Regions from separate parts of the Stenotrophomonas sp. 78350_Sma genome, predicted to be linked through region 1. Evidence: predicted binding sites of a transcription regulator. Region 1 holds the regulator's gene; the other holds the start of a gene.
The links. The regulator FliA, encoded in region 1, starts transcription of late flagellar genes. The targets are predictions, from matches to a motif close to TAAAGTTTNNCNNNCNNNGGCCGATAA.
Positions count from the first base shown of each region.

Region 2: a site for FliA is predicted at 2,431-2,457, ahead of ACZK4H_RS06460 (GGDEF domain-containing protein). Genes of this name have one in related genera too.

Region 1 covers NZ_CM151182.1:2,260,695-2,264,614, forward strand. The annotation lists gene ACZK4H_RS10505 (protein phosphatase CheZ) at 1-395, opposite strand, end outside; gene cheY (chemotaxis response regulator CheY) at 395-787, opposite strand; gene ACZK4H_RS10515 (RNA polymerase sigma factor FliA) at 845-1,588, opposite strand; gene ACZK4H_RS10520 (MinD/ParA family ATP-binding protein) at 1,585-2,472, opposite strand; gene flhF (flagellar biosynthesis GTPase FlhF) at 2,459-3,920, opposite strand, start outside.
Region 2 covers NZ_CM151182.1:1,397,920-1,401,839, reverse strand. The annotation lists gene ACZK4H_RS06465 (TonB-dependent siderophore receptor) at 1-2,203, opposite strand, end outside; gene ACZK4H_RS06460 (GGDEF domain-containing protein) at 2,490-3,905, shown strand.

The sequences.
Region 1 (3,920 bases):
AGGGCGATCTCGGTCAGGTTGTGGCGGATGCGCTCGAGCTGCGTGTCCTGGCCCGGCTGCAGGCCTTCGGCGCGCAGCTGTTCGGTCAGGCTGCGGCATTCCTCGGCCAGGTCCAGGGTGCGGTGCGTGGCCTGTTCGGTCATCGCCACCACGTGGTCAAGGCGTGCGCAGGCGTCGTCCAGCTCACCGGCCTCGCTGGGTACGGTCGGCAGTTCACCCAGTGCCTGTCCCAGCTCGCGGGCCAGCCGCGAGAGGCCGCTCATCATCGGCTGCGTACGCAGCGCGACCAGTCCGTCGATGCGTTGCCGCCAGGCGGCTTCGTCACCGGACTCCAGGGCGTCCAGGGCTTCCTGCAGGCGCAGGGCGAGGGCGTTCTTGTCGACCGTGGTATCCATCAGGCGCTGGCCGCCAGGCGTTCGAAGATCTTGCCGAGCTTCTCTTCCAGCGTCTGCGCGGTGAACGGCTTGATGATGTAGCCGTTCACGCCGTTCTGGGCGGCTTCGATGATCTGCTCGCGCTTGGCTTCGGCGGTGACCATCAGCACCGGCAGGGTCTTCAGCTTGGCATCGGCGCGGATCGCCTTCAGCAGTTCGATGCCGGTCATCACCGGCATGTTCCAGTCGGTGACCACGAAATCGAACGGCTGGCTCTGCAGCAGCGACAGCGCGGCATGCCCGTCCTCGGCTTCGGCGGTGTTGGTGAAGCCCAGATCGCCCAGCAGGTTCTTGACGATTCGACGCATGGTCGAGAAGTCGTCGACGATCAGGATGCGCATGTTCTTGTTCAAAGCAGAGTTCCTTTGTTGTTCATTCCGGGCGGCCGGGGGCAGCCGCCTCGGGCATGTTCATTCTTCCAGGCCGGCGTCGGCGGCCTCGAAGATTTTCAATCGGCCACGCAGGCGCAGTACCGCCTGGCCGTGGATCTGGCAGACCCGCGACTCGCTCACGCCGAGCACCGCGCCGATCTCCTTCAGGTTCAGTTCCTGCTCGTAATAGAGCGAGAGCACCAGCTGTTCGCGCTCGGGCAGGTGGCCGATGGCCTTGCCCAGTTCGCGGCCGAACTCGCCGCGCTCCAGCACCTGCTGCGGGGTCGGGCCGCCCTGGGCGACGGTGTCCAGCTCGCCCTGGTCCTCGATGCGCGACTCCAGGCTCAGCACCTGGCCGCGTGCGGCGTCTTCCATCAACCGCAGGTATTCGGGCAGCGGCATCTCCATCGCGGCGGCCACTTCGGTGGCGCTGGCGGCGCGGCCACTGCTCTGTTCCAGGCGGCGGATGGTGGCGGCGGCATCGCGGGCACGCCGGTGCACCGAGCGCGGCACCCAGTCGCCACGGCGGATCTCGTCGATCATCGAACCGCGGATGCGGATCGAGGCATAGGTTTCGAACGAGGCGCCCTGGTCGGCGTCGTAGCTGCGCGAGGCTTCGATCAGGCCCATCATGCCGGCCTGGATCAGGTCGTCCACTTCAACGCTGGCCGGCAACCGCGCAGCCAGGTGGTGGGCGATGCGCCGCACCAGGTCCGAGTGCTGGGCGATGACCTCGTTGGCCGCCGAGCGCTGGACCTCCCGGTACTGGGCTGCGCCTTTCATGCGGCCACCCCGCGCTGCTTGAGGATGCGCTCGAGGAAGAACTCGACGCCGCCACGCGGTTCGGTCGGCGCCTGCCAGCGTGCGGTGCGGCGCGCGATCTCGGTGATCGCCAGCGCGGCCGGGCTGGACGGATAGGCCTTCACCACCGGCTGCTGGCGCTGCACCGACAGGCGCAGCCAGTCATCCTGCGGCACGCAGCCCAGGTAGTTCAGCGAGACATCGGCGAGGAACTTCTCGCAGACGCGGGTCAGCTTTTCGTACAGCACGCGGCCCTCGTTCGGGTCGCGGACCATGTTGGCCACCACCTGGATGCGGTCCACGCCGCGCTCGCGCGAGAGCACCTTGATCAGCGCATAGGCGTCGGTGATCGAAGCCGGTTCGTCACAGACCACCACCACGGTGTCCTGCGCGGCCTGGCAGAAGGTCAGTACGCCGTCGGTGATGCCCGCGGCGGTGTCGACCACCATGATGTCCAGTTCACGTTCCAGCTCGGAGAACACGTTGACCAGGCCGACGTGCTCGGCCGGGGCCAGCTCGGCCATGTGCCGGCGGCCGGATGCGGCCGGCACCACCAGCACGCCGTTCGGGCCTTCGACGATGACGTCGTCCAGCGAGCAGCGACCGGCGACCAGGTCGGCCAGCGTAAAGGTGGGGTTCAGCCCCAGGATCACGTCGATGTTGGCCAGGCCAAGGTCGGCGTCCAGCAGCAGCGTGCGCTTGCCCATGCCGGCCAGTGCCACGGCCAGGTTCGCGGACACATTCGTCTTGCCCACGCCGCCCTTGCCGCCGGTCACGGCAATGGTGCGCACAGGGCCGAGCGGCTCGCTGCGGGTCGCCGACAGCGGGAAGGTCTTGGTCAGCTTGGCGTACTCACGCGACGGCATGGTTCAACTCCGGGTTGCAGGGCATATCGGCCGCTCGGCGCAAATCTTCAAGGCGAAGTACAAGATTGGCTGCACTGGCCCGGTGCAGGTCGTCCGGAACGTCCTGGCCATCGGTCACCCAGGTGATCGGCAGGGCGTGGTCCACGGCCACCGACAGGGCGTTGCCGAAGCGGCCGGTCTCGTCCAGCTTGCTCAGCACCAGGCCCTGCAGGTTGGCGGCGCCGAAGCGGCGGACCACCTCGTCCATGTCGCCGAAGCTGGTGTTGGCCGGCAGCACCAGCAGGGTGCGCACCTGGCGGGCGGCGCGCAGCCACTGCAGCTGGGCGGCCAGTGCGCGGTCGCGCGGGCCCAGCCCGGCGGTGTCGATCAGCACCAGCTTGTAGTCCTTCAGGCGTTCCAGCAGCTGGTCCAGGTCGGTGCCGCTGTTGGCTTCGTGCACGGCGATGCCGAGCTGGCGGCCGTAGCCGTACAGCTGCTCGCGGGCGCCGATGCGGGTGGTGTCGGTGGTCACCAGGGCGACGTCACGCGGCGCGTGTTTCTCGGCGAAGCGCGAGGCCAGCTTGGCGATGGTGGTGGTCTTGCCGGCGCCAGTCGGGCCGACCAGGGCGATCACGCCGCCTTCTTCCAGCGGGTCGACCGGGGCGATCGGCAGCTTGCGCGAGATCAGCCCCAGCATCAGGCCGCGACCACGGTGGGCTTCGGTCTCCAGCGGAATCTGCATGGCCACGTCGCGGGCCAGGCCGGCATCAAAGCCGTACTCGTCCATCAGGTCCAGCGCGGTGGCGCGTACCGGGCAGCCGCGCAGGCGCTCGTCGGTGAAGCGGTTCATCTCGCGCTCGATCACCTGGCGCATGCCGGCCACTTCCTGGCGCAGCTGGCGGATCTCGGCGTCGTCCTGGGCGACCACGGTCAGCGTCGGTGCCGGGGCCAGCACGGGGGCCGGACTGGCTTCGGCGACGGCTTCGAGCGCTGCCGGTTCGCTGGCGGCGATGTCAGGCTGGACATCGGCCATGGCAGCGCCCGGCAGCGGCGGCGGCTGCACGGCGGGGGGCACGCTTTCGTGATGCGTGTCGTGCGGCGGGTCGATCTGGAAGCGGGCGCGGTTGGCCGAAGCGGTGACGGCCGGGCCCGGTGCGACGATGGCCTCGGCGAACGGGGCGAAGATCTGTTCGGGCAGCGCCGGTTCGTTGACGGCGGCGCGCGCCAGGGTGGCTGCGAAGCCGGTGCTGCCGCGGGTCGGCACGATCTCGTCGGCGCTGTCCAGGGTGCGGCCGGTGGCACCCACGGCCGCACGGGCGAGGGCGGCCACGGCCGAGGTGGTGGCGGCCACCGGCTCCGGCGCCGGGGCAGCGCTGCGGCGGCGGGTCACCGCAGCGATCACAGCATCGGCGGCGGTACGCGGCTTGGGTGCCGGCGGAGGAGCGACGTCACGACGCGAGGCTTCCAGT
Region 2 (3,920 bases), 860 kb from region 1:
TGTAGGTTGCCGCGCCGGCATCGCTGCTGTTGGCCTCGCGGAACAGGCGCTTGTCGGCCAGGTTGTTGACGCCGAAACCGAAGCTGACCGTCTCGGTCACCTTGTAGCGCGCGCTCACGCCCCAGATGTTGTACGCACCACGGTCCTGCAGCGCGAGCGACGGATCGCAGGTACCGGTGCAGCGCGGATCATTGTTGATGTTGGTGGTGGCCGGCTTCTGCTTGCCGTAGAACGTGCCGGTCAGCAGCAGCGACAGCTTGTCGGTGGCCTGCCAGTCCAGCATCGTGTTGACGGTGTACTTCGGAATCACCGACAGCGGCTGGCCGGTGCTCTTGTTCTCGTTTTCCACCATGTAGGTGAAGTTGTTGCTCCACTTCAGGCGGTTGCCCTGCTCGCCCAGCAACGGGATCACCAGGTTGCCTTCAAGCCCCTGCACGATCGCCTTCGGTGCGTTCTCCCAGCGGAAGATGCGGCCCCTGGTGTCGGCAGTCAGGCCGATCTGGGTGTAGCCGGCCTGGATCTTGTCCTTGTAGTCGTTGTGGAAGTAGGTCAACGACGCCTGCCAGCCGCTCTGCGGTGCCCACTCGATGCCCAGTTCCTTGTTCAGGCTGGTTTCCGCCTTCAGGTCCGCGTTGCCGCGCATGTAGCAGCCGGCGCCCAGGCTTGGCAGTGCATTCGGGCAGCCATTGCCACGGGTGTAGTACAGATAGTCCGGATTCGACTGGTACAGGTTCGGCGCCTTGAACGCGCGGGCGATGCCGCCCTTTACCACCCAGTCGCTGTTGATGCGGAACTGCGCATTGAGGCTGGGGCTGGTGTTGTTGCCGAACTGGCTGTGGTGGTCGAAGCGCAGGCCCGGGGTAACGATCCAGCGCTCACCCAGGTAGATGTTGTCTTCCACGAACACGGCCGTGGTCTGCGCGTCGGACTTGCCGCGTGCGCGATCGGCCGACAGCCCCGGGATGCCGCCGCCGCTGGTACTGGACTGGCTCATCGAATACGGGTCGGTCAGGCGGCTGTCCAGGTACTCGAAGCCCAGCGTCCAGATGTTCTCGGCGCCGCCCAGCGTGGTCGGGAAACTCACTTCGCCATCCAGCTGGTAGTTGCGCAGGCGCGAGGTCGACCAGTCGGTACCGTTGAAGCTGCCTTCCGGGCCACCGGCCAGGCCTTCGTTGATGCGCGAGTTGTTCACCGCTTCCACCGCGGCGGTCACCCGCGAGGTCACGTCGCCCCAGCGGCCACGATGGGTGATCGCGCCGGTGTTGCGGTACATGCGGTTGGTTTCCGCCTTGTTGTCGGCCAGGGCGGCCAGATCGATGCCGGTCGAAGTGCCGGTGGTGCTGACCGCACGGTCGCCGGCGTAGATGTTGCCCTGGCGGCTGGTGCCGGCTTCGAACTCCACCACCTGGTTGGCGGTCACGTCCCAGCGCAGCAGCGCGTTGACATCGCGGTTCTTGACGCCCTCGCGGCCGGCCGGCGGCACCGCGTTCGGATTCGTCGCGAAGTCACGGTTGAGTTCCAGCGAATCGGCGTCGGTCTTGTTGAGATTGCCGTACAGGCGGAACGACAGGGTGTCGGTCATCGGCCCGCTCAACTGCAGGCCGACGCGCTCGCTGCCGCCTTCGGCGCTGTGCTCGGGCACCAGGCCGTACAGGTCGACCGCACCGGTCAGGTCGCCGGTCGGGCGCTTGGTGATGATGTTGACCACGCCGCCAGAAGCACCGGAGCCATAGCGTGCCGCCGCCGGGCCGCGCAGCACTTCGATGCGCTCGATCATTTCCGCCGGCACCCAGTTGGTGTCACCGCGGGTATTGCGCTCACCGCTGCGCCCCATGCGCACGGCATCGCGTGCGCCGATGCGCTTGCCATCGACCAGGATCAGGGTGTTTTCCGGGCCCATGCCACGCAGATCGATCTGGCGGTTGTTGCCGTACTGGCCCGAGGCACTGTTGCCGGTCAGGTTGACGCCGGGCATGGTCCGCAGCAGCTCGGCGATGTCATTGGCTGGCGGGCGCCGGGCGATGTCCTCGGCGGTGATGGTCGAGGTACCCAGTGCCTGGCGCGCGATCTGCGAGGCGGTGACGTGCACCGTGTCGATATCGGTAGCGTCGGTTTCGGCCTGGGCGGTCAGGGCACTGCCGGCCAGCAGGGCGGCAACAGCAAGCGCCAGCGGGCGCGGCGATAGGACAACGGCAGGAGACATGATCAGGACCTTCTGGCAGGGCTACGGGGCCTCTGGCAAAGGGCTTGAGGCAGCGACGAGGGGGAGGCGGAGCAGTGCTGCAGGCACCTGCAGCCCGTTCCGTGCGCGCATTCTCCCACCAATGCGATTGATTCTCAAATGCGTTCACTCATTGCCGCAGCGGCGCCGATCTGGTTTGCGCACCGTGCAACCCTGCACGGCGCGTAAACTGGCCGGCTAACCCGCCATCAACCGCACGCCTCCGCGGCCGATACCCGTGGTTTGTCGTACGCAGTCAGAGATCGACGTGGAAACACCCCAACTGGACGATGCCAGCCAGCCGCTGGCCGAGGCGTGGCAGCTGTGCCTGCAGCAGGCCGGCCCAGCCGCTACCGCGCTGCTGCATGCCGCTGCCGCCGATGCCCCACCGGCGCTGGCCCAACGCTTCTACGAAGTGCTGCTGCAGGACGCGCGTGCACGCCGCTTCCTGTCCCATGACCAGGTCAAGCAGCGCCTGCAGCCGGCCATGCAGCGCTGGCTGGTGCAGCTGCTGACCACCGACGCCGCCGGCGTCGTCGCCACCGTTGCCTCGCAACGGGTGATCGGCGATGTGCATGCACGGGTCGGTATTCCCGTCGACCTGGTCACCCGCGGCGCGCGCGTGCTCAAGCACGCGCTGTTCGTGCGCCTGCGTGACGACGCGCCCGACAGTGCCACCGCATTCGCCGCCATCGACTGCCTCAGTGCGATCATGGACATCGCCATGGAAGGCATGACCCTCGCCTACACCCATGCGCGCGAGCGCTCCAGCCGCGCCGACGCGGCATACCGGCTGTTCTCGCTGGTGCAGAACGTCAGCACCGAACGCGAGCGCCAGCGTGCACTGCTGCTGGACTGGGAAAACGCCCTCCTCTACGCGTTGGCCGGCCATATGCAGGGAAGCGACAGCGCCAGCCTGGCCACCTCCGAATTCGGCCTGTGGTTCACCCACAAGGGTATTCCCAGCTTTGGCGAAAGCAGCGAGACCCAGCAGGTCGGCCGGCTGATGGCCCGCATCGACGGATGCCTGCAGCGCGCCACGGACGATGACCCTGCGCAACGCCTGGCAGCCCTGCCGTCGATCCGCGAGGACCTGGCCAGCATCCGTACCCTGATGACGCTGCTGTTCGAACGCATCGGCGAACTGGATGCCGGCAGCGACGCGCTGACCAACCTGCTCAACCGCCGCTTCCTGCCCACCGTGCTGCGCCGGGAAATCGAGCTGGCCACACGCAACCGCACGCCGTTCTCGCTGCTGCTGCTCGACCTGGATCATTTCAAGGCAATCAACGACGGCCACGGCCACGATGCCGGCGACCGCGCGTTGCAGCACGTCGCCGGCCTGCTCGGCCAGCTGACCCGCGGCAGTGATTACCTGTTCCGCTATGGCGGCGAGGAGTTCGTGGTGGTGCTGGTCGCGGCCAGCGAATCACAGGCCGCGGTGATCGCCGAGAGCCTGCGCCGGCAGATCGCACAGTCGCCGGTAGCACTGGCCAATGGCCAGGTGCTGGAGCTGACCGCCAGCATCGGCGTGGCCGGTCACGATGGTCATCCGGATTACGAGCGGCTGATGGCACGTGCCGACGCCGCGATGTACGAGGCCAAGCGCAGCGGCCGCAACCGCGTGGTGGTGGCCAGCGCGGACCTGCAGGAAGCCCCGGGACGGCGTGCACTGCAGCGATGACGACAGGACAGGTAG